Regions from separate parts of the Paenibacillus sp. LPE1-1-1.1 genome, predicted to be linked through region 3. Evidence: riboswitches for the same ligand, from Rfam matches in the RefSeq annotation. Region 3 holds a riboswitch; each other region holds the start of a gene.

Region 1 (10,570 bases), on a different contig from region 3:
TCTAACGATCCGTTAGGATCGTAAGGGCAGTTATTACTCGTTGTTCAGTTTTCAAAGAGCAATCTTTTCTTTCGTGTCAGCCGTATGTCTCGTTGGCGACCTAGATAATATATCACGTTCGCCTATAACAATGCAAGAACTTTTTTTAAAAAAGTAATAAAAAGATTTACGTCCTCGAATCCCCTCGTTTCATGCTTAGCTCGCGAAAAACTAATCGTCTATATAATGAAGAAAGAAATAAAAAAACGAGCGATGCGCCTATGCGCATGCTCGTTATTCGTTTACTTTTATTAGTATTGTTTTGAGGCCGTATATTTTGCAGCATCTTTAATCAATTCGAATTTTTTATTGCCCTTCTTCAAACCCGCATCTACTGTTGTATCTATCGTAACCCACTTGCCGCCTAAGTAGACTTCATTCCATGCGTGGTAAACATCTACATATGTCGATTTTCCCATCATCAGCTTCGTTGGAATATCCAAGCCGCGAAGCATCCCTGCAAACAAAGCTGCATAACCGTAGCAAATATCTTTTTTTGATTTTAAGGTGCGATCGATGTTCGGAAGGTAATCCACCGAAAGATTAGCCGCCAGTTGATGATCGTAATTAATGTTCGTGATAATAAAATCGTAGATAGCTTTTACTTTCTCCATATCTGTCTTTTTATTTTTCGCAAGCTCTTTTGCTTTCACAATCGCGCTGCTTGTATTTGTCCAACTGATATTTTGAATGGAGTTCAAGTATAATACCTTGCTGTCCTTCAAACTAAGCGTAACCGTTTGTTTTCTGACCAGCTTGTATTTGCTGCCTGATGTATTCTCTAAAACCGAAATCGTATATTGTCCGTTTCCGAGCTGCAGAGGGAATTGCTCTGATGTTTTACCGGAGGTCAGGTTATAGGTATAGTTCGTTTGGCCCTTAGCAACCATAAGTTTTGTTTTCACTTTGGCATTAACGGGGTAATCGATAGCAATAACACCGTTACTAAGATGAGACGTATCCAGCCAGTCTGAAGCCGCTGCTTCACTTGCCTGTGCTGTGGTGGCATTTATCGACGCGATAAGTACAAATGCCGCGATTATGCAAATAAATTTACGCATGAAAAAAACTCCTTTCGGTAGCTGGCTGCCATCTTCAGGAAGGCCCTATAGCTTTGCGTCCCTACCTTTCGATAGGTTTGCCATTATCGTGTGAAGCTTCATTAACACTAATATTAGTTCTAATATACCATATGAATCTATCAAATCAATACGAGTACTTAAAATATTATCATATTTTGGTAGTTTTTCAGATTTGCTGCGGCAGCGCTCTCCTCTAAATACAAAAAGAACCGCCGGCAGCTGACTGCCGTGCGGTTCTATTATTTCATTTTTATTCGGCGGAACGTTGATCTCTCATATGAGGGAACAATAGCACGTCGCGAATGGATGGCGCATCCGTAAGCAGCATGATCAACCGGTCGATACCGATTCCAAGCCCGCCTGTTGGCGGCATGCCGTATTCAAGAGCGCGGATAAAGTCTTCATCCATCTCATGCGCTTCATCGTTGCCATGCTCACGTTCAACCAGCTGCGATTCGAACCGCTCACGTTGGTCGATCGGATCGTTAAGCTCCGTAAAGGCGTTGGCATGCTCGCGCGCCACAATAAATAGCTCGAAACGATCTGTAAACCGCGGATCCGTCTCGCTCTTTTTCGCAAGAGGAGAAATCGCAACGGGATGTCCGGTCACGAAAGTCGGCTGGATAAGCGTGTGCTCGCAAAATTGTTCGAAAAAGGCATTAAGAATATGACCAAAAGTCATATGCGGATCAACCGGGACCTTATGCTCCTTCGCCAGACGCTGTGCTTCTTCGTCACTCATCTCGATCCCAAAATCAACGCCAGTCGTTTCTTTAACCAGCTCGACCATCGAAACACGGCGCCACTGCGGAGTTAAATCAATCTCTTGGCCTTGATAAGTGATTTTCGTTGTGCCGAGTACTTCTTGCGCGATATGTGCAATGACGTTTTCGGTTAGCGCCATAATATCCTTGTAGTCGGCATAAGCCTCATACAGTTCAATCATGGTGAACTCTGGATTGTGCCGTGTCGAAATTCCTTCATTCCGATACACGCGTCCAATTTCATATACCTTCTCCAAACCGCCTACAATTAGACGCTTCAGATGCAGCTCGATAGCAATACGCATGTAAAGCTGCATGTCGAGCGCGTTATGATGCGTTTCGAACGGTCTGGCTGCCGCACCGCCTGCAATAGAATGCAAAGTAGGCGTTTCTACCTCCAGATAACCGCGGGAATCCAAATAGCGGCGCATGGATTGAATGATTTTGGAACGGGTAATGAAGGTTTGCTGTACATCCGGATTCACGATAAGGTCAACATAACGCTGGCGGTAACGAAGCTCAACATCCTTCAGCCCATGATATTTATCAGGCAAAGGAAGCAGCGACTTCGTCAACACTTCAATATCATGCGCTTTGACCGAGACTTCGCCCGTGTTCGTTTTGAAAACGACGCCTTGCACGCCAATGATATCGCCAATATCCAGTAAATCGAATGCGGCAAATTTATGCTCTTCGACGGTATCCTTGCGAACATAAATTTGAATCCTGCCGCTCAAATCCTGGATCGTAGCAAATCCGGCTTTGCCCATTCCGCGTTTTTGCATAATGCGTCCTGCAATACGTACGGTAACAGCTTGGCCTTCCAGCTCTTCTTTGCTGTGCCCTTCATGAGCCTGTACAATTTCTTTGGCGTTATGCGTGCGTTCGAACTTGCGTCCGAAAGGGTCCACGCCTAGTCCTCTAAGCTCGTCTAGTTTGTCTCTGCGAATTTGCAAGAGTTCACTTAGCTCCTGCTCATTGTTTTCATGTTCCACTACTTTCATCTCCTTGATCGTTCGGCAAGCGTAAGCGGCTGTGGCCGGATTGTTGCGATAAAAACTCGTTTTCCGATAAAATATAAGCCCTGTATTCCTATGAAATATACGTTCTTATATTTTAAACGTTCAAAAAGCTTCCCACAAGGAAGCTTTTTGATCCGCGCATTGCAAACCTTATTTTTTGATATCGAGAATTTTGTATTGAATGATGCCGACAGGTACGTTGACTTCGACAACCGTTCCTTTTTTCTTGCCCAAAATCGCTTTGCCAACCGGGCTCTCGTTTGAGATCTTGTTTTGCAAAGGATCGGCTTCAGCTGTACCGACAATAGAGTACTCCATCGTATCGCCGTATTCCATATCTTCAACCGTAACAATAGAACCGATGCTAACGGTATCAATATCAATATCATCATTATTTATAATACGCGCGTTGCGCAGCATTTTCTCAAGGGTAAGCACGCGGCCTTCGATAAATGCTTGCTCGTTCTTCGCATCCTCGTACTCCGAGTTTTCACTTATATCACCATAGCCGATGGCTACTTTAATACGTTCAGCAACTTCACGACGCTTGACCGATTTCAAGTTCTCTAATTCATCTTCGAGCTTGCGCAGCCCTTCTTGAGTCAGAATGATTTGCTTATCGTTCATCTTTCCGATTCTCCTGTCATGTGACTAATTTTTCATACCTTGTATGAATTCACTGATACCTAATATATTACGCTTCTTAATCCTCATACCTACTGTTGTTTGAAGCGCTCTTGATGCGTTCGTTATTTATATTGCACGATTATATTGCAAAGGTACCATGAATGTCAATCAAAGCCAAACGACCCATTGAAACCGTTTCATTTTTTGAAAATGTAACAGAAGCCGCTGGATAGCGGCTTTTGTCGAATGGTGTCATTAACGACCGATTCAGGATCATGCTTATAACCGGTCTATGTGTATTTTAGTAGGCGACCTCTTCCGCAGCGCCTGATGTTCCGCCTGCAGTTTAAGCGGATTGGAATTCCGCATCCTCTTCAAGAGACCGTACATAGTTTTCCAAGATTGCTACCATCGGGTCACGGCCGGTTTCTTCCATAATGACATCTTTTACGCGAGCGCCGCCTGGAAGTCCCTTCAGGTACCATGCTAGGTGCTTGCGCATCTCGCGTACCGCAACCGCCTCGTTCTTCAATGCCACTAAACGATCGAGATGCAAAATAGCTACTTCCAATTTCTCACGCGGCGTCGGATCGCTAAGCAGCTCACCATTCGTCAAATATTGAATGGTCCGGTAAAGCATCCAAGGGTTTCCTAACGCGCCGCGTCCGATCATCACGCCGTCGCAGCCCGTGTGATCCAGAAGGCGTTTGGCATCCTCTGGCGAGAAAACGTCCCCATTGCCTATTACAGGAATGGATACCGCTTCTTTGACATCTTTTATGATGTCCCAATTGGCCTTGCCTGTATACAATTGCTCGCGTGTGCGTCCGTGTACGCTTACGGCTTTCCCGCCGGCGCGTTCAACGGCACGGGCATTCTCAACCGCGTAAATATGCTGGTCGTCCCACCCAATGCGCATTTTTACCGTCACCGGCTTCTGGACCGCATCCACAACGGACGAGACCATCTCATAAATCTTATTGGGATCGAGCAGCCAGCGGGCACCCGCATCGCATTTCGTTACCTTCGGTACCGGACAACCCATGTTGATATCGATAATATCCGCGTTGGTCTGCTTGTCTACGACCTTTGCCGCTTCTACAAGCGACTCGCGGTCACCGCCGAATATTTGCAGGCTGAGCGGCTTCTCGCGCTCATCGACAAACAGCATTTCGAGCGTTCTTTTGTTCCCGTGTAAAATCGCCTTGTCGCTCACCATCTCCGCACATACAAGACCTGTTCCAAACTCTTTGGCTATCAATCGAAAAGCAGGGTTGCACACGCCTGCCATCGGCGCTAGCACCACTCTGTTCTTCATCTCGATGTCTCCGATTTTCAGCATGTCGCTCCTTGCCCCCATAAGATATGCATCGTTATTCACGTGAATCAGACATTAATTCCTCGTAACTGATTCCTAGCGTTTTGGCTATATGACTTAGCAGCTTCGGATCTGTCTTCCTTGTTCCGCGTTCCAATGAACCGAGAACAGCTACCGATACACCAAGTTCCTTGGCCAGCTCCTGCTGAGTATAGCCCTTCAGCTTTCGAAAGGCTCTGACGCGCTGCGCCAATTGATTGTTTTCCATAACGTAATGCCTTCCTTTCCATCCAGAAGCGCCGCCTTTGACTCTGCGCTTACTTCTGCCTGCAGCCGATGCGATTGATCCAGAACATCATGCAGCGGCACAAGCACAAACGCCCGCTCCATCATGCGCGGATGCGGCAAGGTTAGTTCCTCTTGATCCATTCTGACATTATCGTATAGGAGAAGATCAAGGTCAATGGTTCTAGGTCCCCAACGTATTTGTCGAACTCTTCCTAATTGCTGCTCAAATTCCAGAAGCTGCCTCAGTAGTATTAATGGGGAAAGCGTCGTTCGCAAAGCGAGCGCCATATTGAGAAACGGCGGTTGATCCGTATAGCCTACCGGGTCCGTCTCATACATGCCGGATACCTTGCTTATCGCTATTTCCGGATGTGCGTCCAGCAGTCCAATCGCTGCAAGCAGCAGTTGTTCACGATTTCCCATGTTGGAACCTAATGCTATATAAGCCTCTGCCCCATTAAGCGGGTATTGTTCGTCCATCAGCGTCCCGCTTTCTGCGCAGCTCCACCGTTACTCCGTCAAAATGAATATCAAACGGCGGGTTCGGCTTGGTTACTCGAACCGTCACTTCATTTACCATAGTATAAACTTCCAGTACCCGTGTTGCAATGTGACCCGTTAAAGCTTCAATAAGCTTATATGGCGGGCCCTCTACAATCGTTTTTGCAAGAGCGTGTATTTCAACATAATTGACCGTCCTGTTCAAATCATCCGTTACCGCGGCCTGTTCTAAATCCATATCTAGCTCGATATCCACGTAATATTTTTGGCCGAGCTTGTTCTCTTCGGGAAAAACGCCGTGATAACCGTAAAACTTCATTCCTTTTATAAACATTTTATCCATGATCGTCACTCCCCCTTGCGATGCAGTTATTCTAATGATAAAAAAGCCGCTCTTAAACGCTGCAGCTTCCGCTTAGCTGCGATATACGATCGCGTCCGCCATAAGCGCGGCGCGTTTGATTGCCTTCACATCATGCACGCGCATCACCTGGCAGCCATAAGCGATTCCGAGAACAACGGTCGCTGCCGTCCCCTCAACAAGCTCGTCTACTGGCAGATTCAGCGTCTGCTTAATGAACCTTTTGCGCGAAGTCCCAAGCAGCACCGGATAACCGAGCGCCGACAGCTCAGACAGCCGACCAAGCATTTCTAAATTGTCTTCATGGGTTTTGGCAAAACCGATGCCCGGATCAAGCCATATCTGGTCCTCTTCGATTCCAGCGGCATGCGCCAAACTGACGCTGCCTTGCAGATCAGCAAGCACATCCGGGACAAGGTCATTGTAGTCCCTTGCATGACGGTTGTGGTTGATAATAACCGGACATCTATACTCAGCGACAACCGCAGCCATATTGGGATCGCCCTTAAGACCCCAGATGTCATTGATGATATGGGCGCCTGCCTCTAAGGCTTGGCGGGCTGTCTCCGCTTTGTACGTATCAATGGAGAGCGGGATATGCGGCAGCGCCTGGCGCACCGCGCGAATGACGGGAAGGATGCGCCGCAGCTCTTCCTCTGCGCTTACCGGTTCAAAGCCGGGACGTGTCGATTCACCGCCGATATCAAGAATGTCAGCGCCGTCCTCCACCATGGATATGGCGTGTGCAACGGCAGCCTCTACGTTCGTATAGCGCCCCCCGTCCGAGAAAGAATCCGGCGTAGCGTTCAAAATACCCATAATAAGCGTACGGTCACCCAATTCCAGCTTCGTTCCGCTTCCGAATTCATATGTCCTCTTATAAAAATCTGGTCTTTGATTCAATTTGCAGCCTCCGTTCTTCACTGTTTTCTTCTTTGAATGGCGCAGTCAACTAGCTGCCAATCCTATTCAACGCCCGTAGTTAGCCGGTATACCGCTAGTAGCTGTCTGGTCAAAGCCCCTGCTGTACCGTCACTGACGACCCTGCTTTTTCCACTGGCATCCGATAATTTCGTGACGGGAACAAGCTCCTGAATCGAATTGGTCAGCCAAATCTCATCGGCCTCCTGCAGCATCTCCCAGCTGTAAAGCCCTTCTTCCGTACGGCAGCCTTCTTTTTGTGCAAGCCTCAACACCTGCTCACGCGTAATGCCCGGCAGGATGCCCGTGGAAATAGCCGGCGTAAAAATCACGTTATCCTTCGCAAAAAATAAATTGCTGACGATTCCCTCCGCCAACCAGCCTTCATGGCTGAGCATCAGTCCCTCGGCTCCTGCAGATGCTTCGCTAGCCAGCAATTCCCGCTTCGCAATAATATTGTTCATATAATGGAGAGACTTGTAGCGGACATCGCCCTCCGGCGTGTTTCGCCGCGTCTGCATAAGCCGCAGCTCCCGTCCGCGCATATGAACCGCATCATTGACGGGAGGCAAAGCTTTTACAAGCATCAACACATTCGGCTTCTCATAGTCGCCGGTTGGAAGGCCAAGCTCCGCTTCCCCCGCACTAACGGTCAGGCGAACATAACCATCCTCAAGCCCGTTCGCCGCAAGCAAAGCTTTCACCCACTCTGTAACCTGTTCGGCATCCGGCCGATACCGGATACCAAGCTGCTCACAGCCCGCGAGCAAACGGCTCAAATGCCGTTCCAATAAATAAGGTGTCCCTTTATAGGTGCGAAATGTCTCGAATAAGCCCATGCCGTACAAAAAACCGTGATCATAAACTGAGATCACGGCTTCGCTCGCTTCCAAAACGGAGCCATTCAGTCCGATTTTCATCGCACTGCGCCCGTCCGGTTTTGCAAGAAATTACGAAGCATCGTGAGGCCATGCTCCGTTATTATCGATTCAGGGTGGAATTGCACGCCTTCAATCGGGTATTCCTTATGACGCAGGCCCATAATTTCACCTTCGTCTGTTTCTGCGGTAATTTCCAAGCAATCCGGCAATGTCTCACGGCGCACGATAAGCGAATGGTAGCGCGTAGCAGTAAACGGAGTAGGCATGCCCGCGAATATCGATTTTTCATCGTGATGGATCTCGGATGTTTTGCCGTGCATCAGCTTCTCCGCGCGCACAACCTCGCCTCCGAAAGCCTGTCCAATCGATTGATGGCCCAGGCAAACGCCAAAAATCGGAATTTTCCCTTTAAAATGTTCAATCAACGATAGGCTGATGCCTGCTTCATTCGGAGAGCAAGGACCTGGCGATATCAAGATATGGTCGGGTGCCAGCGCTTCAATCCCCGCCAAATCGATTTCATCATTGCGTTTTACCGTAATTTCTTCGCCAAGCTCACCCAAATACTGCACTAAATTGTACGTAAAAGAATCATAGTTATCGATTACCAGTATCATGTTAAGGCTCCCCCTTTATCCGGCTCTGCCGCCCGGTCATGCGCAGCAAACCGCTCGCTGTACTGAATGGCCTTCCATAACGCCTTTGCCTTGTTTAAAGATTCTTTGTACTCCCGCTCCGGATCGGAATCGATAACGATACCCGCTCCTGCTTGAATATGAACAATCCCATCCCGCAGCGCCATAGTTCTAATAATAATATTAAATTCCATATCCCCATTGTAGTCAATCCATCCGAGGGAGCCTGTATAAGGACCGCGCCTTGTCGGCTCAAGCTCTTCAATGATCTCCATCGTACGGATTTTTGGCGCGCCGGTTATCGTCCCGCCCGGGAAAGTGGCCGAAATAACATCATAAGCATCCTTGCCGCCGGCCAATTGGCCTTCCACCTGCGAAACAAGATGCATGACATGCGAATATTGTTCAATGACCATAAGCTCTTCGACCTTTACCGTGCCATAAGCAGAAATGCGTCCCAGATCATTTCTTTCCAAATCCACAAGCATAATATGCTCTGCTCGCTCCTTCTCGTTCGAGAGAAGCTCGTCAGCCAGCCGCAGGTCTTCCTCTTCAGTGCGTCCGCGCCTCCGCGTGCCGGCGATTGGCCTTGTTGCAAGCTTGCTCTCTTGAAGCTCAACCAAAAGCTCAGGCGAGGCAGATACGAGCTGGAAATCAGGACAGCGCAGAAAGCCCATGTAAGGCGAAGGGTTTACCAGTCTCAGCCATTCATACAGCTCTTCGGGCGAGGCTTTCACTTCCTTGCTTTGCCTTACGGAAAGATTCACTTGAAAGACATCGCCTTGCTCAATATACCGCTGTATGCGGCGAACCGCCTCCATATAGGCTTCCTTCGAAAAAGGAGAAGTGATGCCAGAGAGGGAATCGACATCCATTTGCAGCTGGTCATCCTCAAGTAAAAGCTGCCGCTTCGCCCGAAGCGAAGCTGCTTTTTTCTTCGCTTGTTCTTCATCAAACCAGGTTAACCAATAATCGGTCATCCCTTCGGCTTTCGATAAGGCACGTTCATAAGCATCACGCAGCGCTTCATCATCGGCACCGGGCTCGATCCTTGTATGGACGGAACAATACACCTTATCCTCCACATGATCAATGATCCAAAGCTCGTTTATTTGCATAAACAAATAATCCGGCATGCTCCGATCATCCAAGGCTACCTCCGGCAAGCGTTCAATAGAACGAATAATGTCGTAGCCCCAAAAACCGACGCAGCCGCCAATCCATTTCGGTCCATCCGTAGCCCTTGGTCCGAGCAGGCCGCTCATCCATTCCCTCACTACTTCAAGAGGTTTTCCGTCCCAATGACACTTGCTTTGCTCCTCTAACGAATGAAACGCTACCGATTCGGCAGATAAACCCTTGCCCCGTATGATCGCGTCAGGGTGCAAGCCCAAATACGTATAACGCCCGTCCTTGCCGCTCTCCAGTACAAAAGCATAAGGCGAAGCATCCTGCCACACCTCTTCCCATGATGCGACACCTGCCCTGTTTTCCAGCTGGAAAGGCAGTTCCTTAACTAGCGGCAGCGTTGTAAACTTCCGTTCGGCGTGCCACCGAGTCCATTGCTCCATAGCGGTGACCATCACCTTCGACCCCCGATAACTTGACTTATTTTGCTCAGTATACAGAATAGCAAGGTAAAAAGAAAGCCTTCCATTCCGGGGAATGAAAGGCTGTCTGCTATAGGGAATAAAAATTAGTTTTCGAAGTTGAACAATGGCGTGGAAAGGTAACGTTCGCCGTTGCTTGGAACGATCGCAACCACACGTTTGCCTGCGCCAAGCTCTTTAGCAACTTGCAGTGCCGCGTAAATTGCTGCGCCCGAAGAAATACCGCAAAGGATACCTTCTTCTTTCGCTGCGCGACGAGCGTATTCAAACGCATCTTCATTCTCGATTGTAATTACAGCGTCATAAATTTCACGGTTCAAAATTTCAGGTACGAAGTTAGCGCCGATACCTTGAATTTTGTGAGCGCCTGGTTTACCGCCGGATAGAATCGGGGAAGCAGCAGGCTCTACCGCGTAAATTTTAATTCCGTCAAAGTTTTTCTTAAGCACTTCGCCCGTACCAGAAATCGTGCCGCCCGTACCGATACCGGCTACGAATGCATCCAACTTGCCGTCAAGGGA
Region 2 (10,570 bases), on a different contig from region 3:
ACTTGTCACTGTCTTTCCGCTGCCGCTCTCGCCTACAAGGCCAAGCACACGGCCAGGCTGCAGTTCGAAACTGATTCCATGGACGAGAGAAGCGGTGCCATCTGGCGTTTTCGCTTGCACCTTCAGTCCGTTTACTTCCAATACAGGCCCCGATTGCACCATTAAAGCTCTCCGTCCTTCCCAAAACGCTTCTTGACGCCAAGCCGTTCCGACAACGCTTCACCAAGTAGATTAAACATGACAACAACAAGCAAAATGAGAAGCCCCGGGTACATCATAAGTTCCGGGTTACTCCGAATATAAGCTTTTCCTTCATGAATCATAGAGCCCCACTCAGGCGATGGAGGCTGTATGCCAAGCCCCAGAAAGGAAAGTGCCGCGATATCCATAATAGCCCAGCCGATCTCCAGCGTCCCCATGACAACAATCGGCGGAAGCACGTTCGGAATGATATGCCTCCGAATGATATTCCACTGTGAGGATCCGCTGATCCGTGCTGCGGCAATAAAGTTTCGCTCCTTCAAGCTGATCACTAACCCCCGGAACATACGGGCATAATATACCCACTGCACGAGCACCATTGCCAGCACGACCTGCGCAAGGCCCGGACCGAACACGCCGACCAAACCAAGCACGAGCACGAGTGTCGGGAAAGCCATGACACCTTCGCAAAACCGCATGAGCACATAATCCATCCATCCGCCAATATACCCCGACAAGGTTCCGATAAGCAGCCCGATCCCGAGCGATGAAATGAAAATGAGCGAAGCAAAGCCTAGCGAAACACGCGCTCCGTATAACAGACGAGATAGCGTACAGCGCCCCAAATGGTCTGTGCCCAGCGGATATTCCCATGAAGGCGGATTTAGCTTAAGAGCCAGGTTCACCTGTATGGGATCATGCGGCGCGATCCAGGGCGCTAGAACCGTAAGCAGAAACAGCACGAACAAAGCAACTGAGCAGGCGATTGCGATTTGGGGGCTTCTGATGCTGGCTCGTAAGGTCGCAATCATCGCTGAGCCCTCCCTTCCCTGGAAATTCGAGGATCGAGCACCATTTGCAGAAGATCTACGATCAAGTTGCAGACGATGAACAAAATGGCCGAGAGGAGCACATAGCATTGTATAACCGGTATATCCCGGTTAAAGATAGCTTCAATAAAATACCTCCCGAAGCCCGGCCAGGAGAACACTTCCTCTACGATGATCGTACCGCCGAGCAACTTGCCCATGTTCATCCCGAGTCCTGTCAACATGGGAGAAATCGCAATTCTCAGCACATGCTTGCCCAGAATGACCCGCTCTTTCATTCCTCTAGTTCTCGCATACAACACATAGGGCTCCTCCAATTGCTCCAGGACAGTCGTTCGCAGCAGACGGGAATAAATAGCGATCAACCCCATTGCCAGCGTTAACGAAGGCAGTACTAAATGCATCCACGTGCCTGCACCCTGGACAGGCAGAAGATCCAGCTTGACGGAGAAAAAGAAAACGAGCAAATACCCCAGCCAGAACTGAGGTATCGATGCTCCAAAAAAAGCAATAAGCCTGCTCATATGGTCGACAATGCCGTTCTTGTACATAGCCGAAAAGAAACCGATTGGAACGCTAATGATTACGGCTAAAACAATGCTGCCGAACGCCAGTTTAAGCGTGGCAGGGATACGCATGGCTATTTCATCCCAGACCGGCTCATTCGTAAGATAAGATGTGCCGAACTCAAGTCGGCACATCTTCATCAGGAATTGGGCGTATTGAACGGGAAGCGGCTGGTCCAAGCCGAACTCATGTCTTTTCTGCTCGAGAATCTCGTCGGTCGGATGAATATGTGCCGCTACCAGATAGGCTTCGGCCGGATCGACCGGCGAGAGATGGACTAAGATAAACGCCAGCAGCGTGGCAAAGAAAAAGAGTGGTATGACGGCAAGCAGCCGTTTTCCAATAAAGCTGCCCATGAATGGCCTCCCTGGCGATTACTCGTTAATCTGCAGACTAGAGAATGCATTGGCATCCCGATTTGCCGGGAATTCAACGCCGCCCAGTTTTTTGTTGGCAACGACCATTTTCTTCACATAGGAGATCGGAACGATTGCTGCCTGCTCTTGAAGTGTCGTCAAAATGGAACCGTACAGCTCTTCGCGCTTCTTCTCGTCCGTCGAGCCGAGCGCATCATGAATTTGCTGGTCGAGCTGTGCCTTCATCGGCAGTTTAGCCAGAGCTTCCGCAATGCCAAAGCCCTTCTCAGCCGTAATCTGGATAAAGGAGTGCGGATCATATGGCGAACCATAGTTGCTGAAGAAGTTTAGGTCAAAGTCATTTGCACGGAACCGTTTAATTTGCTCGGTCAGATCAAGACCGGTAATGTTCAGCTTAATGCCGATTGCGGCCCATTCAGCCTGCAGCGTCTCGGCCATCGGCTTTTGAATTTGCTCGGCTTTCTCATAGATCAGCTCAAGTTCAAGCGGTTTGCCATCCTTCTCACGAACCGTTTTGCCCTCGGGCAGCTTCCAGCCCGCTTCATCCAGATAGGACTTGGCTTTCTCTATGTCGTAAGGAATAGGTGTAACGGTAATATTCGTATAAGGCAGGTTAGTGGACAACAAATTATCGGCCTTCTCTTCGAATCCCGACGTTACCCCGTCGACCATCGCCTGTTTGTTAAAGCCCGCCTGCAGCGCAAGACGCACGTTCAAGTCTGCTAATGCTGCATTAGCCGTATTCAGTATCAGCTGTCTCGTAGCAACAGGTTCGGAAAGTTTGGTCTCATATTCGCCGGACGCCTCAAGCTGCTTATATGCATCCAAGCTAATGATCCCTTCACCATAAATCAGGTCGAGCTCGCCTTTTTCGAAAGCCAGTACGCGCGTATCGCCGTCTGGAATGATCTTGATGACGATTTTGTCGACCTTCGGCTGCTCGCCCCAATAGTTCGGGTTACGGGTGAATGTCGCATACTCGTCCGTTTTATAATCGCTCAACATCCATGGACCTGTACCGATCGAGGCTTTCACGCCTTTCGATGTGTCACCGTCATCTGGGAATCCGGCCTCTCCAAGGAAGCGGACAGGTCGTACGACTGACAATTCCTGGATCGTCGGATAGTAGGCTTCTTTCAAATTCATTTTAAATGTATATTCGTCCACTGCTTCGGTCTTCTCAAGAAGAGCGATAAAGCCGAGCCAGCTATGATTGTCAACATTCTTCATGATCGCATCAAAGTTCTTCTTAACGATCGTTGCGTTAAAAGCAGAACCATCGGAGAACTTTACGCCTTCCCGGATTTTAAATGTATATTCCTTACCGTCCTCGGAAATCGTCCAAGACTCGGCCAATGCAGGCTCCAGCTTGCCGCCTTCTTCGTAATCGACCAAAGGCTCGAAGATCATCGATTGTCCAATGAGCTGCGACGGATTGTACACATGCGGATTCATGGGCCCGATATCACGCGGCCAAGATAGGGTAACGACTTTCTCTGCTGACGTTTCGTTTGCCTCAGCATTTTTTTGCTCCGGCGCATTGCCCCCGTTGGAACAGCCTGCAAGGGCGGTGGACAAGAGCAGCATGATTGCCGCTGCCAGTAGAACCATTGGTTTTCTCTTTCCTGCAACCATTTCTAAGATGACCCCTCTCATTCTCTCTATTCTCTCAAAATGATAATCATTATCAATTTAGTAAGAATGATAACCTTTATCATGTAGGCATGTCAATAACAATTTCCCCCATGATTCTGCATATATAAGCAACTCGTGCTTTCCGTTCGTAATGGTCGACGATGCTGCACCTCATTGTTTTAGGCTTTAGCCGTTACCTGACAAACATGAATCATCATAGACTAACTCAGTACCTAACTCATTAGGAATGGGAGCAAAAAATGAAAATTCCAGTTAACGGATTTGTAATGGGATCTTCCGAAGATGACGATAACCATCATTCGCATAAGCTATATATAACGTCTTGGAATGGAACACCCGTCCATGTTCATGCCTTTTCCGGTCAAACCTCCATTGATGACGGACATTCCCATCAATATATGAGTTGGACCGCTCCTGCTCCTACCGGAGTGCCACATGTGCATGGATATCAAACTGTTACTTCACAGAATCAAGGCCATACCCACCTTATTCAGGGAACGACCGGCCCGGCCATCGCTCTTCCCGGCGGTGGGCACTATCACTTATTTGAAGGATATACCACTATTAACGGCACTCATCCTCATTCACATGCTTATCAAGGAAGAACAGGAAATGAAGTTAGCAATATGTAAAAGCGTTGGCCTAAAAAAGAAAGGTGCTCACATGAGCACCTTTTTTTCATTCTTAATTATCTAGCTTGTATTGTTTTATCGATTCATTTAAATCAACAGAAAGATTGGAAAGTTGTATAATTACTGCGGATATTTCTTGCATAGAAGCGCTTTGCTGCTGCGCAGATGCAGCAACCTCTTCCGTTCCTGCAGCCTGTTCCTGCGTTATACCGGAGATTTGCTGCATAGATTCGGTTATCTTTTCAAAAGATTCATCCACTTTGCCTAATGCACTGAACATATGGTTAGTATGCTCGGTAAACTCCGATACGCCGCCATAAATTCCTTTAAAGTTTTCATATGTTCCCTGTATCCATGAATGCCCTTGCTCAACGGCTTTACTTCCATCGTTAATACTTTTCATCACTAACAAACTATTTTCTTGCGTACTGGATACAAGATCTGTCACAGACAGTGCTGCCTGGGCAGATTGTGTCGCTAATTTCTTAACCTCACCGGCAACGACTGCAAATCCTCTCCCCACATCTCCTGCGCGAGCCGCTTCTATTGAAGCATTTAATGCGAGCAGATTCGTTTGATTGGATATTTCAGAGATAATGTTTATGATTTCACTTATCTCGTTAGATCGTTCCTCTAGTGCAGCAGCAGCTTCTTGAGATTGAAGCATTGCTTGTTTGATTACATACATCTGTTGAAGAGTTCGTTCAACAAGGTCCTGACCTTGTTCTGACTGGTTATGCACTTCCGCAGCGATGTTCTGAATATCCTTCATACCGCCTGATACATCTTTAATTTCAGAATCGATGTGGTTGATGTTCGTTTGACTATCGGTCACGCTCAGAACAATTTCATTAATTCCCTCTGTCATCCGGTTGGTTGAATCAGCAACCTGTTGCGCACTATTCGTTGACTCATTTACAGTTTGCTCTAAGTGTTGACTTGTTACTGAAATAAGATTTGAAGAGGCAACAACCTGTTGAATAAGACTTTTAAGGCTATTAATCATTAATCCAAATGATATAGCTAATTTTCCGATTTCATCATTGCTCTGAACTGCAATAGCCGTTTTCATATCGCCGGCTGCAATCTTATCTGCTGCTAACATTAAATTGCGTAGTGGATTCGTAATTACCCTACCGATAACGATTGCAATTATGCTTCCGACTACGAGCACTATAATTGAAATAATGATGGTAGTCAGATTTGAGCTTGTTGTCGTATTGGGCACAACGGAAGCATCTAAATCAATACCAAGGATTCCAAATGCTTTACCCGACTCATCGGACAGTGGAACGAAGATTGATTTATGTGTACCGTACTCATCATTATAAATAGGACTTATTACAGGACTATTCGATGTGATTGCTTCTTTCATTTCAGCTGTAAACGGGTAAGGCGTTCCAAAATCATCCGGCACACCGGATAGGATAAGAATTCGTTCGTTATTCTCGGTGTTAGATAGAATGTAAATATTCTCAAGGCTATGTATCTCTTGCAGTTTCTCTAACTCTGTTTTGATCAATGCATAATTTGGGTCATCCGTGCTTGCTAGCAGCTTCCCTGAACCCGGGATAACGGATAAGGTATTGCTTGCAATTTGTATATCCGTACTCAGTCGATTATCGAATTGCTCCAGCAATTTCTCTGAAAGATTATGCTGGGTCATATAGCCGGATACGGCAAAAGCAACACAGGTGATAACTTGCAAGAGAAGAATGCTGAACGCGATTTTTACAGCTAGATGTTCTTTATACCAATTAAAACTAAATATAGACTTCTTCATGAGTGAGCTCCCTTGTATTTGTTCGATTATATTCCGAATATGTTTCTTCGATTTTGCCTTTTAAATAATGAACGATTGCATCAACATCGGACACTTGCGTATACGGTGAAATTACGAACAGCTTGCTGGCATATAGCGCAATTCTCTTATTATCCCTTGTAGGAACGTAAAGATGCTTTTTGGTATCGCCAAAGAACATTTCTCTCCGGTCTCTTCCCAGTATCTCAAACAAAATTTCATTTAATTTGTTTTCTTTGTCTACTTCCTCATAGCTGCTGGCTCCGGCATATTCTTTTGCATAACCATTCTGCCCGTCCGTATAGAGGCGGAACAATGTGATGATGCCTGGATTTAGAGGATTAACAATGATTGCTTCCGGTATTTCCCTCTGCAGCGCTTTTCGGAAGGCGGCATTTACTTCAACAAATTGAGCTAGCAGTTTTTGATAACCCTCGATTCCAAACGCCAGCAAAGCGCTGTATATGCTAATGGAGCTTCCCATTCTTGAGCATTCTAACGTGTAGCTCGTATGATATTGCCCGTATCCCCGGTGTCCGACATATGGAGTCTCGTCTGGATCTAAATCCAGAAGCTTTAAATCAGAAGCATTTTTGACTAAAAATAGGCTTGTTGAATAAGGGGTTTGTCCCAACTTCTGAAAATCGAAGCAAAGAGAATCTGCTTTGTTCAAATGTTTCATTTTTGCTTGAATGGCTTTTAGAGCTGCAAGCGCTTCGTCCGCAATATTCAAAGGATTATTGGCAAAATCGTAGTTGTTGAAGAAAGCGAAGAATCCGCCCAGAGCCGAGTCGGCATGGATATGGGGCCGTTGGATACGGTGCTCCCGTGCTAACCGTTCTGTCATTTGATATACTTCATCAAGGTTGTCAATGCCCATTGCATCTGTCGTACCCGTAGTGGCAACCACGTATATCGGAATGCCGCCCTTTGCGATAACCTGTTCCATTTTCGCTTTCAAATCCTCGATATCCATGGAGCTATCTTCATGGGTACGGATTTTGATTAAGTGATCGCTTCCAATCCCTGTGGCTTCCATCGACTTATAAAGGCTGTAATGTGCCGCCTCCGAGCAGAACGCATATAAGTTTTGGGGCACTCCGGTCTTTGCGGCAGAAGAGCTTGCTTTATTAATCGCCAGCCTCAATCCAGTGAATATTGCGCCCTGGCCGCCCCAAGTTGTATATCCTCCGCTTACTGCCGTGTGATAGCCGATAAGATCCGACATCATTGCAACGACCTTAACTTCGGCTTCGGCGCCAGCCGGTCCATATACATCCCATAAATTATTGCCATTCACCATAAATGCCGTAAGCATGCCGAGTATTCCCGGGGTGCTGGCCATAGGCAAAATGTTGGTTAAAAAGTATTTGGTGTGATAGGGATGAGCGTGAAGCAAGGATAGAAGCTCTTTATTAACCTCATCCAACGGGCTTCCGCTATGTGGAATTCTGCTAGCATCCGCCAGCTCCTTATAAAAAAGCGGTCCTCGCTCTTTATTCCCTTTCAAAAAAACCGATTCTGGGTCCTTTAGCTCATCGACACCGCTAACGATCTGCCCAATTAATTCTAAAAACTTGTTACGCTGCTCTACATTGCCATCATCACTTGGAAATAAGCTGCGAATATTAGTTTGATGATTCATACTCATACTACCTCACTCCACCATTGATATTTTTCTCTCTAAATAAAAAAGGCACACCTATAAACTCTCATAGGTATACCCTTTGCTTATAACATTGCAACTGGCTGACATTTCTTTTTAAGAAGTAGTCCCTATAGCTTTGCGCCACCATCTTTCGATGGATTTGCCAATATTAAATTTGGAGAAATTTACAGGTTAATTAGAAAACATTTACATCTAATAGGAACATTCTACTATCTCGCTTTTCCAGAATCAACGTTTTTTTAGTTAAATATGTCTAAAGAACTAACGAATGATGTCGACAGTTATTTTTTTTGTCACAATTCTCCTATTATTATAAATGACACCGTTTTCTTTTATAAAATCCCTTTACTATCTCTTATCTTCTCTTTTTGCCGGAAATAAAAAAGCATCGTGCCGATAAAAAGGGAAACTCCCCATTTATTCGGACGATGCTTTCGCCGGTCATGTTATTTGATTAGTTTGATGATAGCAGAGTAGAAGGACTAAACATGTAGTTTCTTAGAAGAATAGATATTAAACTTAATATCAAGAATAGTACTCCCCCGAAGACGATGTATTGCGTACCCATTCCTGATATAAATAATCCACCTACTGCGGTTCCAATCGTTATTCCTAAGTTACCGCATGATAGATACAATCCATTAACGAAATCAGGAGCTTCTGGCGCCGCGGAGGTAATCCAATATTGACCGACATTATTTCCTATAGCAAATAAAATTCCCCATAACATAATTGTTACCAACATAGGTCCAGTGGACATGCCTGTAAGGAATGACAATAGGAGAACGATTCCTAATGCGATTGGGAAAAGTATTGCAGTCTTCATAGCATGTTTGGTAAGTAACCTTCCTCCTACCAAATTTCCAAGCAGACTTGCTAAACCTAATAAAAATAATGCCAAAGTTAAGGTTTTCCCCGATATATTCGTTACGGTCCCAAGATATTCTGTGATGAAAGTATTAATACTCGCAGTTGCAGAACCAATAAATACGACAGTAGCAATAGCTAACCAAAGAACCGGCTTTTTTAATACGCTTATTTGGGAGCCATAAGAAAGCCTTTCTTTAACAGGCATGGATGGCACAAATATCATTGTCGCTATGAATGCCATAGCATTAACGATAGCAAAGAATAACATGGCCTTTTCTATAGAAGCCCCACTAGCAATATAATTAGTGATGGGTACGCCAAGTATCATACCTGCGGTTACGCCTAAAATCACTTTAGAAACAGCCTTAGGAGCTTCTTCCGCTCTAACAGAGGTAGCAGCAACTGTCAAAGCCAATGAACAATAAATGGGATGGAAAAAGGCTGGGATCACACGAGCAATTAGCAAAACGGTAAAGTTTGGTGCAAATATGGAAACAATGTTACCTACTACGAAAATACCAAGTACAAGCAGCATTACCGTCTTACGGTTTATTCTTGAAAACAATAACGGCATAATAGGACCAGATATTGCAACAGCAAGTGCAAAGAGGCTCACTAGCAGACCTGCTTTGGATACACTGATATCAAATTGCTCAGCAATTGAAGGTAGTATCCCAATTACGCCCATCTCGGTAGTTAGAATACCGAAAACGCCTACAGCTAAAATAAATATAAGCAAATTATTTTTTTTTATCATAAGTTAAGTTTTATCTCCTCTGTCTTCTGTGCTTTTCAGGTTTTTTTCATTCGGTACCACAGATTGTTCATAACTATCAATTTTCCCGTTCAAAAGTTGCAGGGATTTCTGTAGTTTATCAATTTTTGGAACCAACTGGTCTCGTTGTTGAACTAATAGTTCCTTTCTTGTTTGAATAGTCGCATCGCCTTGATGAACCATTTCTACGTACTCAAGTAACAACTCTATGGACATACCTGCGTTACGCATATAAATTATGACTTGAATCCATTTACAGTCCTGTTCTGAATACTCTCTTATCCCACTTTTATTACGATTTATACGAGGAATAAGACCTATTCGCTCATAATAACGCAAGGTATCAGGTGAGATTCCAAATTTCTCGCATATTTCTGAAATCATCATAACAATCGCCTCCTTAACTTATCGAAGCTTAACAGTTGAAGTGAACTCCAAGTCAAGGGCTTTTTTTTGATGCCGTTTAACGACATAAAAAAAAGCCCTGATTAACAAGGCAACTCTCAATTATTTTGTAATTATGCCCAGTTCGGCAATCATTTATTGCGTTATCCTGCCAGTTAGCTAAACAAAAAAAGGGAGCAGCTGCCGCAGCAACTGTCCGCTATCCTGCAGCCCTCAATATAAAAGCCCTCACTGAGAGGGCTTTTATCCATTCTTTTACACCTAACAGAATTCAATATTTGACGATTCAAGATTTTCCGCGAAAGATCGAAATTGATCATTATAGTGCTCTATAATTTGTGCCGCGCTTTGATTACCTTGACTCCAGGTACTATGACAGTCTTTGACCACAGTCACTTGATAACCTAATTCATTGGCTCGACGGCATGTTGCATCGATACACATATCTGTTTGAAGTCCAACCAATACAACTTTTCTAATCCCGAGCGCTGCCAATTCCGAATGGAGATTAGTATCATGGAACGAGTCGGGCGTATGCTTTTGAATGATGGTGTCTCCGCCAACGGGAGCTATCATGGGGTGTATGTTCCAATCTGGACTATTGGTTACCAAACCTTCATCTTCATTATGTTGAACATATATAACAGGAGTATCACATGATCTAGCTTTTTTGATAAGTCCGCTTATGCGCTCAAGTAAACCATCGCCGTCGTATACTGGGTATTCATCCTGAAACATGCCGTTTTGAACATCAATTACTAACAAGGCAATATCAATTTTCATTATC
Region 3 (10,570 bases):
TTGAAGGCAGCTTCCGCTGCTGCAGCATTTGCTTCACCGCCGGCGTTTGAATAAGCCTCGGAACCGGAAGCGGATGACGGTGATAGCGCACGGGCACCCTTGCATGCGGAAGCCGGCCGCGTTTGGCCGCCCGCTGCAGATCGCTTGGCGGCGTAGCTGACAATAACAGGCGAGCTGCGCCCGGCGCACAGCTTTTGTCGGCGGCGAAATGAAGCAGCGGATCGCCAGCGAAAGGAAACGCATCAAGCTCATCAACCACAACGAGATCAAAGCCTTGATAGAAGCGCAGCAGCTGATGCGTGGTAGCCAGCGTGATGTCGCCGTTCTCCCAGCGCTGCTCGCTCCCTCCGTATAAAGTAACGACAGAAGCTCCCGGAAACGCTTTGCGGATCCGTGGGTCAAGCTCGATGACGACATCGCGCCGCGGCGTGGCAATGAGTGCTTTTCCGCCCCGCAGCAGAACGGATTCCACCAGCGGAAAAATCATTTCCGTCTTGCCTGCTCCCGTAACCGCCCATAGGAGAAACTCTCTCGCCCCTCCGGTCTTGCCCTTTGTCAGGCGTATTTGCTCCGTATGCGGCTCCTCCAGAAACCGCAGCGCTTTTGCCGCGGCTGCCGTCTGGGCAGGACTAAGCTGCCACCTTTCAAGCCGCAGCTCGCCGGCAGGCAAAACAACCCCCTTCGCCGCTCCCGCTCCTGCGCCGGCGAGACCAGAACGCTGCCCTGTAACAAGCAGCTCGCATTCCCGGCTCCGCCCCATTCCAATGCACGCCGTGCAGTAGGCGCAGAGCCGCCCGCACGCAGCGCATGCCGTGCGGTGCATAAACGCCTCGCCGCTCCCGCAGCGCAGACAGCTGCGCTCCCGCTCCCGGCGCCCCCGTGCGTCCGCCCGCCCGCCGTCTCCGGCGGCGATCGATCCGCTCAGGCGCACCCGCCCGAGCAGCGCGGCAAGCTGCAGCATTTCGCTCCAGCCAGCCCCGGCGCCGGGCATGCCTGCGCCGAAGAGCAGGGCGTGCGCCTCGCTTCGCAATAGCGCACGTCCCTGCAGCATATCCGCGGCACGCTGCGCCCCTTCCGCGATTTCTCCCAGCTCCGCAGCTCGTTCAACCCGCCCCTTAGTCCTCACCCACGGCTCGGCCAAGCGCATCAATCCCTCTATCCTCCGCGAAGTTTGCCGTTCCTTCCTGCTTCCCAGCCGCCACCATGGGCCGGAACCCGTTGTCCTTGCTTCATTTTGCGCAATACGCTTTGCCTCATTCGCACATGCGGCAAGCACCTCCAATGCCTCAAGCCCGCTGTCTGGTTTTTCCTCATCGTTTATGTATCGTTCGACACGTACTTTTTTCCCGCGTTTTCGCCCCATCGCCGCTTCCCAAAGCTCTACCGTAAGGCAAGCATCGCCAAGCGGAAGCGCTTCGTTCAGCAGCCAGCCTGTATCCGCAGATTCCGCATTCAGAAAGCCCGCTTCTCCGAAATCGCCGTTCATCCAAAAGTGCTTATCCACTGCTGCTTGAATAGTCGCGCGTGCCTGCCAGAATCCGAGTACTCGTACAACATATACCTGAGCCTTCATCCTTCTTCCCCCCTCTATTTTTTTCATCATCCGAAGCTGATTCATTTTTAAGCAAAACGTTTATTCTTTTGTATGAACAAAAAAAAGCACACCCAACCACGCAGAATGCGTCATTGAGTGTGCTTCACTCGGAATATCCAATTACGGCAAAGTATATACTAAAATGGCATTTTCGACAAATCCGACGGGTTTTGCAAATCAATCAGCACCGCATGGTCTGCGTTCGAAACGACTCCTTCTGCCTGAAGCAGCCACAGCAGCTGAGTCCCGTCCACACCCTTCGCTTGTGAACGCTTACTATCGTCGTTTTCAGTATTGGGTGCCGTTCCTTTGGTGTGCACCCTGACTTCCTTGCCGTCTCTCGCTAATCGCTCCACGATAGCAAGCGTTTCATCCGTCACCCCGCGGTCGACAATCGTCAGCCGGACATCCTTGCCCATCCGCCGCGAAAAATAAAACAACGAGCGCACATACCATTCCATATTTTTTTGCCGATCGCCCGCAACAAGCACGTAATGCTTGCTGGATTGCTGCCTTCTTCGCCAGATCCGGTAAGCCAGATGCACCGACAATGCAGCCAAGGCATAACAGCCAATAACCAAAAGTAGAAGCTCAAACATGGCGGCCACCTCCTCTTTGTGACACTATATGCTAGGAAGAGCCCACTGGTTCCGCCAAAGCGGGACAAGGCAAAAAATTGTGTTCGGCATCGAATATAGGCCTAACTACCGATACTTAATAGTCAAATTCCGACAAAGAAACACCCTTGAGCAATTTACAATATATGTTATCATTTTAATACGTATCCTTGCATATATAACTATGCATGTGTATAGAAAGGAAGCGGTGGATTACACAATTTCAGAATAGCTAGGGAAGCGATGAAGTATAATCTGCATGTGGACACTTGGATTATATGGAGCCAGTAGTGTAACCGGCCCTCTTAGAACCCCACTACCTATCTAAGAGGAGAGTGAATGATGCGTTATTTTAAAAAGCAAATTTCATTAAGCTTGGCATTGATCTTGATTTTTTCTTTGTCACTTGGTTCCCTTGTCATGGCTGAAGGCCAGAGCAATGGAGACGCGGCCTTAACCAGCCCCTTAGTCGAGAACGCCTGCCCGGACTACTCATCCAATAGGGATCATATCTTAGCAAACCAAACCAATATCGTAGACAACGGCAATGGCACGGCGACGGCAACCTTTGAGACAACACAGGATTGCGTAAGAGTAAGTTTCTCCTCTTATGCAGGACCTGCCGATTGGACGCCTGGTCCAGGCGATACGACAATACCATACAACAAACAAGTGCATTATGAAGGGCAATCCATTGTATATCCTACGGCTGGCAGTTATTCCATTACCATCAACATTCCGGTATGTCTTCCTTACCAGCTGGATATTTATAGCGGTGTGCTGCAAACCCAGCTTGGCGTGGGCGCTCATGGCGACAAAATTAAAGCATGGAAGCTGAAGCTGCAAAACACATGCACGGAGCCTACACCGACGCCTACATCTACACCTGAAACCACACCATCGCCTACGCCTACTTCTACACCTGAAACTACGCCAACGTCTACGCCTACTTCTACACCTGAAACCACACCATCGCCTACGCCTACTTCTACACCTGAAACCACACCATCGTCTACGCCCACTTCTACACCTGAAACCACACCATCGTCTACACCTACTTCTACACCTGAAACCACACCATCGTCTACACCTACTTCTACACCTGAAACCACACCATCGTCTACGCCTACATCTACACCTACATCTACACCTGAAACTACGCCTAACGTAACGCCGACGACGCCTACTACACCTGTGACCACGCCGACCGTGACGCCAACGACGCCTGCTACACCTGAGATCACGCCGAGCGTGACGCCAACGCCCGAAGTAACAACCATTATCGATATCGACGATGAGGAACCGCCAATCGGCGGTATAGGGGGAGAGCAGGAAGTCGATTCCGAAGTGGATACCGTCATTGATTCCCAGGATGAACAAGTTCCGCTTGCTACTCTTCCGAAGACAGGCGATTCCAGCCCGGCTCCTTATTATTTAATCGGCGCTTTTGCGCTAACAGCCGGTTTTATCTCGCTTCGTAAGCAAAAACAACAAAGAAAATAAAAGCTCTTTTCCTCGCACTCCGGCGCTGCTTTACAGGCAGCTTCGGAGTGTTTTATCATATTTCGTTAACGAGCGGACACAAAAAATCCCGTATCGGAGGATACGGGATTTTGTAATGCGTGTAATAACGAATACATTGACTGTTACAAAGTCACCCAGCCATATTTAATCGATTGAATAACGGCTTGCGTACGGTCGTCTACTTCCATCTTTTGCAAAATGCTGCTCACATGGTTTTTAACCGTTTTTTCGCTGATAAACAAGAATTCTCCGATTAGCTTATTGCTCTTGCCTTCGGCCATTAGTCGAAGAACCTCTGCCTCACGGCGCGTTAACGGGCTCTCATCGCCTGCTACGAATTTCACTCCCGGCTCTTGGGCAGCTGCTGCGCCTGAAACGATTCCCATCTCGTCTAAATAAGTCATGCGGCGAAGCTGGTTGATCAGCTTGCCCGTTACTTTAGGATGGATATAGGCATGGCCTTGAACGACGGAGCGAATAGCGTTAATCAGCGATTCAGCCTCCATATCTTTCAACAAATAGCCCGTTGCCCCTTTTCGAAGCGTTTCAAACACATAGCTCTCATCATCATGGATAGAAAGAATGATAACCTTTACGTCAGGAAACATACTTTTCAAACGTTCTGTCGTGACAACGCCGTTCTCGATTGGCATATTGATATCCATCAGAACGATCTCTGGAATCGTATGATTGCAAAATTCCAACACTTGAATGCCGTCTCCGCATTCGCCAATGACTTCAAGATCGTCTTCCATATTCAGAATCCGCTTAAGACCTTCACGAAACAGCTGGTGGTCATCCGCAAGTAAAATTTTGATTGTACTCACATTGCTTGCAGGTTTCTGGATCATCATCATCTTACTCCTTTCTAGATTCGGCAGTAGTAGGTATATCTATCATAATTTTCGTCCCTCTACCGGGATTTGAGTCTATATCCATCCTTCCCTCTATCAGTTCAATGCGTTCTCTCATCCCCACCAATCCAAAATGTGCGTTTCGACTAGCATCCTGTTCAATGAGTTCGCTGTGAAAACCAACGCCGTTGTCTTGAATAACGAGTGAAATATGCTGCGGCTGATAGTTAATTTCAAGTTTGACATGAGTAGCGCTCGCATGCTTAAGAGCGTTGGAGAAAGCTTCCTGTACCAAGCGGTAGATTGCCGCTTCCATTGCCGACGGCATTCTAACCTCTTTACCGATAAGCTCGAATACGGTATGTATTTTTGTTTTCTCTTCGAAATCCTGCGTGAATTTACGAAGAGTCGGCACAAGTCCCAAATCATCCAGAGCCATCGGACGCAAATTAAATATAATTTTACGTATCTCTTCCAGCCCGGAGCGAACCTGCCCTTTCAAATCTACTAATTCTTCCTGTACCAATACAAATTCCTGCTTGATAAGCATTCGTTCTGCAATTTCTGTCCGAAGAACGATATTGGCGAGCGATTGCGCCGGTCCGTCATGAATCTCCCTGGCGATCCGTTTGCGCTCTTCCTCTTGCGCCAATATGATTTTCAAACCCAGAAGCTGCCTGGTTTTGGCAGACTCGATAATACGGGTAACCTGATTCAAATCCCCCGCTAAATATTCCAGAACGACATTGATTTGCGAAGCGATTGTTTCTGCCCGCTCAATGGAGTTTTCTACATTGCGGACACGTTTTTGCAAATCGTCGCGACGTGCCTTCAAGTAGGATTCCTTCTCCCGGTACACCATCAGATCCAGCTGGATTTGAGTAGCTTTCTCATACGCAGACTTAATATCTTCTTCCTTGTAGCGCACAAAATCCCGGCTAACCTCTGTCAGCCTAATCCGCGCACGGCGGTAGTCCAGCTCGAGCTGATCGACCTTATCGATCGTCTTCACCGTTTCTTGAAGAACGATTTCAAGCTCCTGCTCCAGGGTCTCCAGCTCCGTGCGCGCTGATTCGCATATTTCATAAATTTGATATTTGCTGTCTTCCATTACTTCAATCGCATTTTTGATGACTCGATTTATATCTCCCGTAAGGTGGTCCACTGTAGATCGGCAACCTTTCTGTAGTAAAGGTTAATCTACTCTATCATACCACAGATTGGTTATCATTCGTCCATCGTTAATCGATGGTAATCTTTTTCGTTTTCCCGTCATAGCCCACCTTTAGACCTAATTTTTCCGAAAATAGGCGAACCGGGATCAACGTGCGGTTGTTTCGGATAATCGGCGTTACCTCTGAGCTTTGACGCACGCCGTTTAGAATAAGATCCTTTTTACCTAGCGTCATTTCCATCAGCTTATCGCCGCGCAGCACCGTAACTTGACCTGTATTCCCATTAAATAACAGCCGGGATCCCATTGCATCCGATACAAACCGAACCGGTACAAACGTTATCCCGTTCAGCACGAGCGGTGCGGAATCCAGTTTTATTGCTTTTCCATTTACCATAGCCGTTGTTTTGCCTACAGTCATTTCGACCTTCGTCTTTGTATCAACCGTTACTGAAGGCGGATATTGCAGCTTCATATTATCTAGTCCGATTGCACCGGAAGGCGACCGTTCATCCTGGCCTTCCGCAATGGTTACTACATAAATCCGTTTGAGCTTAACCGGGAGTTTCATCCCTGCGGACGATAGGTTGACCTTTACGTTTTTCCAGCCGCTAAAGTCGAGCTGCTTAGCCAGGTCCAGAAGATGGGCTTTGCCATCGGCATCAATAAACTCCGCGCGTACCCAATTCAAGCTGTTGTCCCCGTAGAGGTCAACCGTCATTGACGTAGGTGAGCCCTCTATGGCGCGGCCATTTGTATTAAACACCGCGTAAGATGCTTTCGTTCCCGTACCGTTCGTGAAATCATAATCCAGCTTCAAAGCCTTCGCAGAGGTTTGACCCGGAAAATCCGATACCAAGTTCACGCTGCCAATCGTTGTTGCAGGCGTGATCTGCGACGTGATCGGATACGTCGATTTCTCGAAATCCTCGAAGGTGCTGACCGCTTCGCCCTGCGTAAAGGGAATCATGGCTGGAAACCCGTCATAGCGCGCAATCGCATAGCCCGTGGATGTTCCTGCATTTACCGATTGTACGGTTAGGCTGTCGCCTTTTTGTGCAGCCGTAAAACCAATAAACTCCCATTTTACGGAATCCCCGCTCAATTTATACGAACTGCCGTCCTTAAGCTTGACGGTCAGCGGAACGGAAATCGTAGCTCCTTTTGCCAATACGCCTGCCGCCGTATCGATGGAAAGCGAAGCCATTTGGTCTTGGCCGATCACTTCGATTTCCTGCTTGGTAGTGATTGCCCCAGACTTCACGCTAATCGTTGTTTTACCGGCTTTAGTCGCTGTGAATTCATTCCCCTGGAAGGTGCCGATTGCCTTCTCCGTGCTCCACACCGCCGAGGCATTATCTACATCGTATGGATTGTAGTACGTATCATAACCTTTTAACAAATAAGACGACTTTTGACCTATGAACATGACTTTAGACCCGCTCACGGAAATGCCTTTAAGCGTTCCCTTGGGAGCCGTAGTGAATACGCCTATTCCATTCGCAACGCTTCTTTGGGTGGAACCGTACTGCGTGGAATGAGCCAGCTGAAGCGCATAGTTGCCAAGCGGGCGTTCAATCATCGTGGTTGAGCCGCCTCCGTCTAGATTGACGCCTTTAAAAACACCCAGCTGCAGCATAACCTGCTGAAGCTCCTTCAGGCTGAGCCCTGTATTGCCGCCGAAACGCTCGCTCGTGATGAGATAGACTTTTGTTCCGTCCTTCGAATAACCTACTCCTGAACGGGAAGTATACGACGAACCGCTGACACCTGTAACATCGCGTGAAAACGGCGCTGATGCCCCCGCATTCACTAACAGCGTATGACCGCCGGCCATCATCTCAAAGGATGCCGGATCAATCTTCATGCCCGTTGTTTGCGACACAAGCGAATAATCAGCCGTTATCGGCTGTCCGACCTGCAGATGCTCCTTCACGTACGTTGCCGCTGTGCCATGCGTACGGAGTATGTAGCCGTCTTCCGGCGCTTGTCCCGCAATCGCTTTATCGATCGAGATCTCCTCGATGATCCCGTTACGGACTAAAACCTCTGTAGGCGTTGCGCCTGAATTTTTCGGACGCTCCGTTCCGCCCCATGCGCTTGTATAGATATACATCTGATTAACATGGCTATATTTGGTGCCAGTTGTTTCGGGAGAATACGCAGATTGGTTAAGGCCTTCTAGCAGGAAGGACGAGCCATCCGCAGCCGTTACCAAGCCTTCGAATGAATAGTTATCGATCATCGGCTTCCGATCCTTCGATACCGAAAAAGCATACATCCCTTTCAGTTTCGACGGGCTCGTCATGAACATGCCGCTAATCACCTGGCCGCCCATCGGCGCACCTTCATTGCCCATGACAAAAACATCCGCATTGATGGCTGCGACCGCCCCGTTTTCTTTCGTCATATTTAGTATGGTATTGACTTGGCCAATGCTGTTATTTTTGCCGCTCATCGCATTTAAGGAGACATAAGGATTTGTTAGATCTATCTCAATGACATGCACATCGGTTTGTACTTTTGAGCTTCCGCGCGTTGTATGAAATACGTAATCCAGGCGTTTGGCCCCTGCAGTAATAAACGATTGCTGCGAAAGCTTAAGTATAGGGTCGCTTGCAGCTGCCTTTGCGGACTCTATAACTGCCTTCTGCCAGCTTCCAGGCAGAATCGATGCAATCGGTTGTACTAACAATGCTCCACCTAACATAACGACTATAACGCGTTTCCCCAAGCCCTCCGACTGCCGTTCGATCATTTTTTGAAACGTGACCATTAGAATTGCAACTCTCCCATCCATTAATCTAATAGTTATAGACTACAAGAGTAGTAGAAAAGTTCCGTCCGATAAGAGACTGCTATCGTTTTATTTCATCCGATAAATATCCTCTATGCTATTTCAAGGAATACCAAAAAGGCTCAACTCGCCTGGAAGACGGTTAAGCCTTTTTCAAAAGTGATTACAGCAAGCAAATTTCAAGAATCCCGATAAACTTCGAAAACTAGTTCATTCTTCTATTTATAAGAAATTCACTTTTTGCAGCAAACGCATAATCATGACCGTACCTTCCGCGCGTGTGGCATTCGTTTGCGGACTTAATGCCGTGGCCGTTTTACCGCCAATAACGCCAAGGTATATCGATTTTGCGACATCTTCTTTCGCCCAAGCGCCAACCTTGCCGCGATCCGTAAACTTCTGCAAATAGGAGGCCGTCGATTGCGGAAGCGTAACGGTTAGACCGGCTGCCTTCGCTGCCCTAATCATCATGACGGCCATTTCCTGGCGCGTAATCGGATTGTTCGGCTTAAAGGTGCCATCCGTATTGCCTGCAACGATTCCCGCGGCCGATGCGGCACCAATATAAGCGCCCATCGCCGTATTTGCGTTTACGTCCTTGAATTTAGCCGCTGCCGGGCGATTGCTGCTCAGGCCAAGCCCTTTCGCGATATACGTTGCGAATTCACCGCGCGTTATGTTTTTGTTCGGTTCAAACTTCGTTGCCGTGCGTCCTTCAACGATGAATTTACGCAGCAGCATATGAATGGAAGCCGCAGCCCAGTGATTGGATAAATCCGAGAAGCTGTTCGAATTGGATACAAGCGCATAGGAACTGTTGCCCTTTCTTTTGAAAGTAGCTGTCGTCTTGCCGCCGCTAGTCGTTAGTACCGTTGGAACATAGGAGATTCCGCCTGTAGCAGGGTCAAACCAAACGACCGCCGTTTTGCTGGAATCAATCGTTTGATAGGTTTGAATCGTGCGTGATACATAACCGTTAAAATCATTCACGGCCTTCTGTATAGAACCGCTCACTGCCGTTACATCAAAATGGTAAGGTCCCGCGATTAGGCTCGTATTTGAACTGTTTATTTTAGAGCTGATATTGCCCGTCAGCGTGGACAAGCCTTGGTCGATGCGGATAAGCAATTGACCGGAGCTGCTTCCGCCGCCGAGCAACGAATTGATATTGGAAAAGTCAGCTGCATTCAGCTTCAGCTCGTAAGAAGCATCGCCGAATTGAACGGCAAATACAGAGCTGGCGTTTAAGCGGAATGCTGTGTCCAGCGCACTTATTGGGACTGCGACAATCGCTGCGCGTTCCGTTGCCGGCACTTTAAACGCTATGCGAGGGATAGCCAAGCCTGCTTTGCGGGCTGTCTCGTATGCCGTAAGCATTTTCTCGCCCGATACGGTGTACCGATTAGCCTGCGCGCCGGCAGGCGAGATATCCGCTGTCACTGAGGCTGCCGATGTTTTTAGACCAATGCCTCCGCCGTCGGCAGCTTCGTAATCACCAGATAGCCCATCTAGAATGGTCGTCTGATTTGCTGCGCTTATATTGGAGAAGCTGCTTATTGTTGTTCCGCTGTTTGTGCGAAGTCCGGCGGATGTTGCGTAATAAGTTACGGTAATGGCTTCGCCGACTGTGAAGGGCGCTGCCATCGTTAAAATGGCCGATGTTCCGCTAATATCCACTCTCGATACCGATTTTACGGAATCATTGGCTTTTACAAGAAACTGGATTGATGCCGGTACATAGCTGCTACTCAAATTTTCGGAAAAGTTAATCGTTAACGTGGGTCCCTTCGCAATGACTCCGTAAATACTGCCGCTTTGGCCCCCGCCAGATGCTCCCCCTGATGTAGCATTGTTAAAGGAAGGAGCGGCATTGCCGGCTTGATCGGTAATCAAAGTCACTGAGGCTAAATAAGATACCGAGACAACTTGTCCGGCATTTACAGCTGACGATAAGGTTAAAAGGACCGTGTCACCTGTAATTCGAACTTGAAGAATAGAGCGCGCGATATT

Evidence for each region. A riboswitch is a leader RNA that binds a small molecule or an ion and turns the genes downstream of it on or off. The one in region 3 is predicted to bind cyclic di-GMP.
Region 1: another riboswitch for cyclic di-GMP. It lies ahead of MRBLPE1_RS32715 (transglutaminase-like domain-containing protein); the one in region 3 lies ahead of MRBLPE1_RS27005 (LPXTG cell wall anchor domain-containing protein).
Region 2: another riboswitch for cyclic di-GMP. It lies ahead of MRBLPE1_RS11580 (pyridoxal phosphate-dependent decarboxylase family protein); the one in region 3 lies ahead of MRBLPE1_RS27005 (LPXTG cell wall anchor domain-containing protein).

Annotation. Positions count from the first base shown of each region.
Region 1 is NZ_JBEGHY010000048.1:60-10,629, forward strand. Features, by position in the region: gene MRBLPE1_RS32715 (transglutaminase-like domain-containing protein) at 291-1,100, opposite strand; cyclic di-GMP riboswitch class I at 1,114-1,192, opposite strand; gene lysS (lysine--tRNA ligase) at 1,372-2,880, opposite strand; gene greA (transcription elongation factor GreA) at 3,058-3,534, opposite strand; gene dusB (tRNA dihydrouridine synthase DusB) at 3,881-4,876, opposite strand; gene MRBLPE1_RS32735 (helix-turn-helix domain-containing protein) at 4,908-5,120, opposite strand; gene folK (2-amino-4-hydroxy-6-hydroxymethyldihydropteridine diphosphokinase) at 5,072-5,620, opposite strand; gene folB (dihydroneopterin aldolase) at 5,598-5,984, opposite strand; gene folP (dihydropteroate synthase) at 6,057-6,905, opposite strand; gene pabC (aminodeoxychorismate lyase) at 6,968-7,843, opposite strand; gene pabA (aminodeoxychorismate/anthranilate synthase component II) at 7,840-8,421, opposite strand; gene MRBLPE1_RS32765 (anthranilate synthase component I family protein) at 8,418-10,010, opposite strand; gene cysK (cysteine synthase A) at 10,136-10,570, opposite strand, start outside.
Region 2 is NZ_JBEGHY010000012.1:188,241-198,810, reverse strand. Features, by position in the region: gene MRBLPE1_RS11610 (ABC transporter ATP-binding protein) at 1-162, opposite strand, end outside; gene nikC (nickel ABC transporter permease subunit NikC) at 162-1,013, opposite strand; gene nikB (nickel ABC transporter permease subunit NikB) at 1,010-1,954, opposite strand; gene nikA (nickel ABC transporter substrate-binding protein) at 1,973-3,610, opposite strand; gene MRBLPE1_RS11590 (YmaF family protein) at 3,871-4,263, shown strand; gene MRBLPE1_RS11585 (methyl-accepting chemotaxis protein) at 4,316-6,046, opposite strand; gene MRBLPE1_RS11580 (pyridoxal phosphate-dependent decarboxylase family protein) at 6,027-7,715, opposite strand; cyclic di-GMP riboswitch class I at 7,802-7,887, opposite strand; gene MRBLPE1_RS11575 (MFS transporter) at 8,188-9,360, opposite strand; gene MRBLPE1_RS11570 (MerR family transcriptional regulator) at 9,364-9,765, opposite strand; gene MRBLPE1_RS11565 (cysteine hydrolase family protein) at 10,045-10,566, opposite strand.
Region 3 is NZ_JBEGHY010000044.1:54,158-64,727, forward strand. Features, by position in the region: gene MRBLPE1_RS26995 (DEAD/DEAH box helicase) at 1-1,573, opposite strand, end outside; gene MRBLPE1_RS27000 (hypothetical protein) at 1,732-2,193, opposite strand; cyclic di-GMP riboswitch class II at 2,439-2,522, shown strand; gene MRBLPE1_RS27005 (LPXTG cell wall anchor domain-containing protein) at 2,554-3,714, shown strand; gene MRBLPE1_RS27010 (response regulator transcription factor) at 3,858-4,586, opposite strand; gene MRBLPE1_RS27015 (sensor histidine kinase) at 4,594-5,754, opposite strand; gene MRBLPE1_RS27020 (stalk domain-containing protein) at 5,831-8,539, opposite strand; gene MRBLPE1_RS27025 (Ig-like domain-containing protein) at 8,783-10,570, opposite strand, start outside.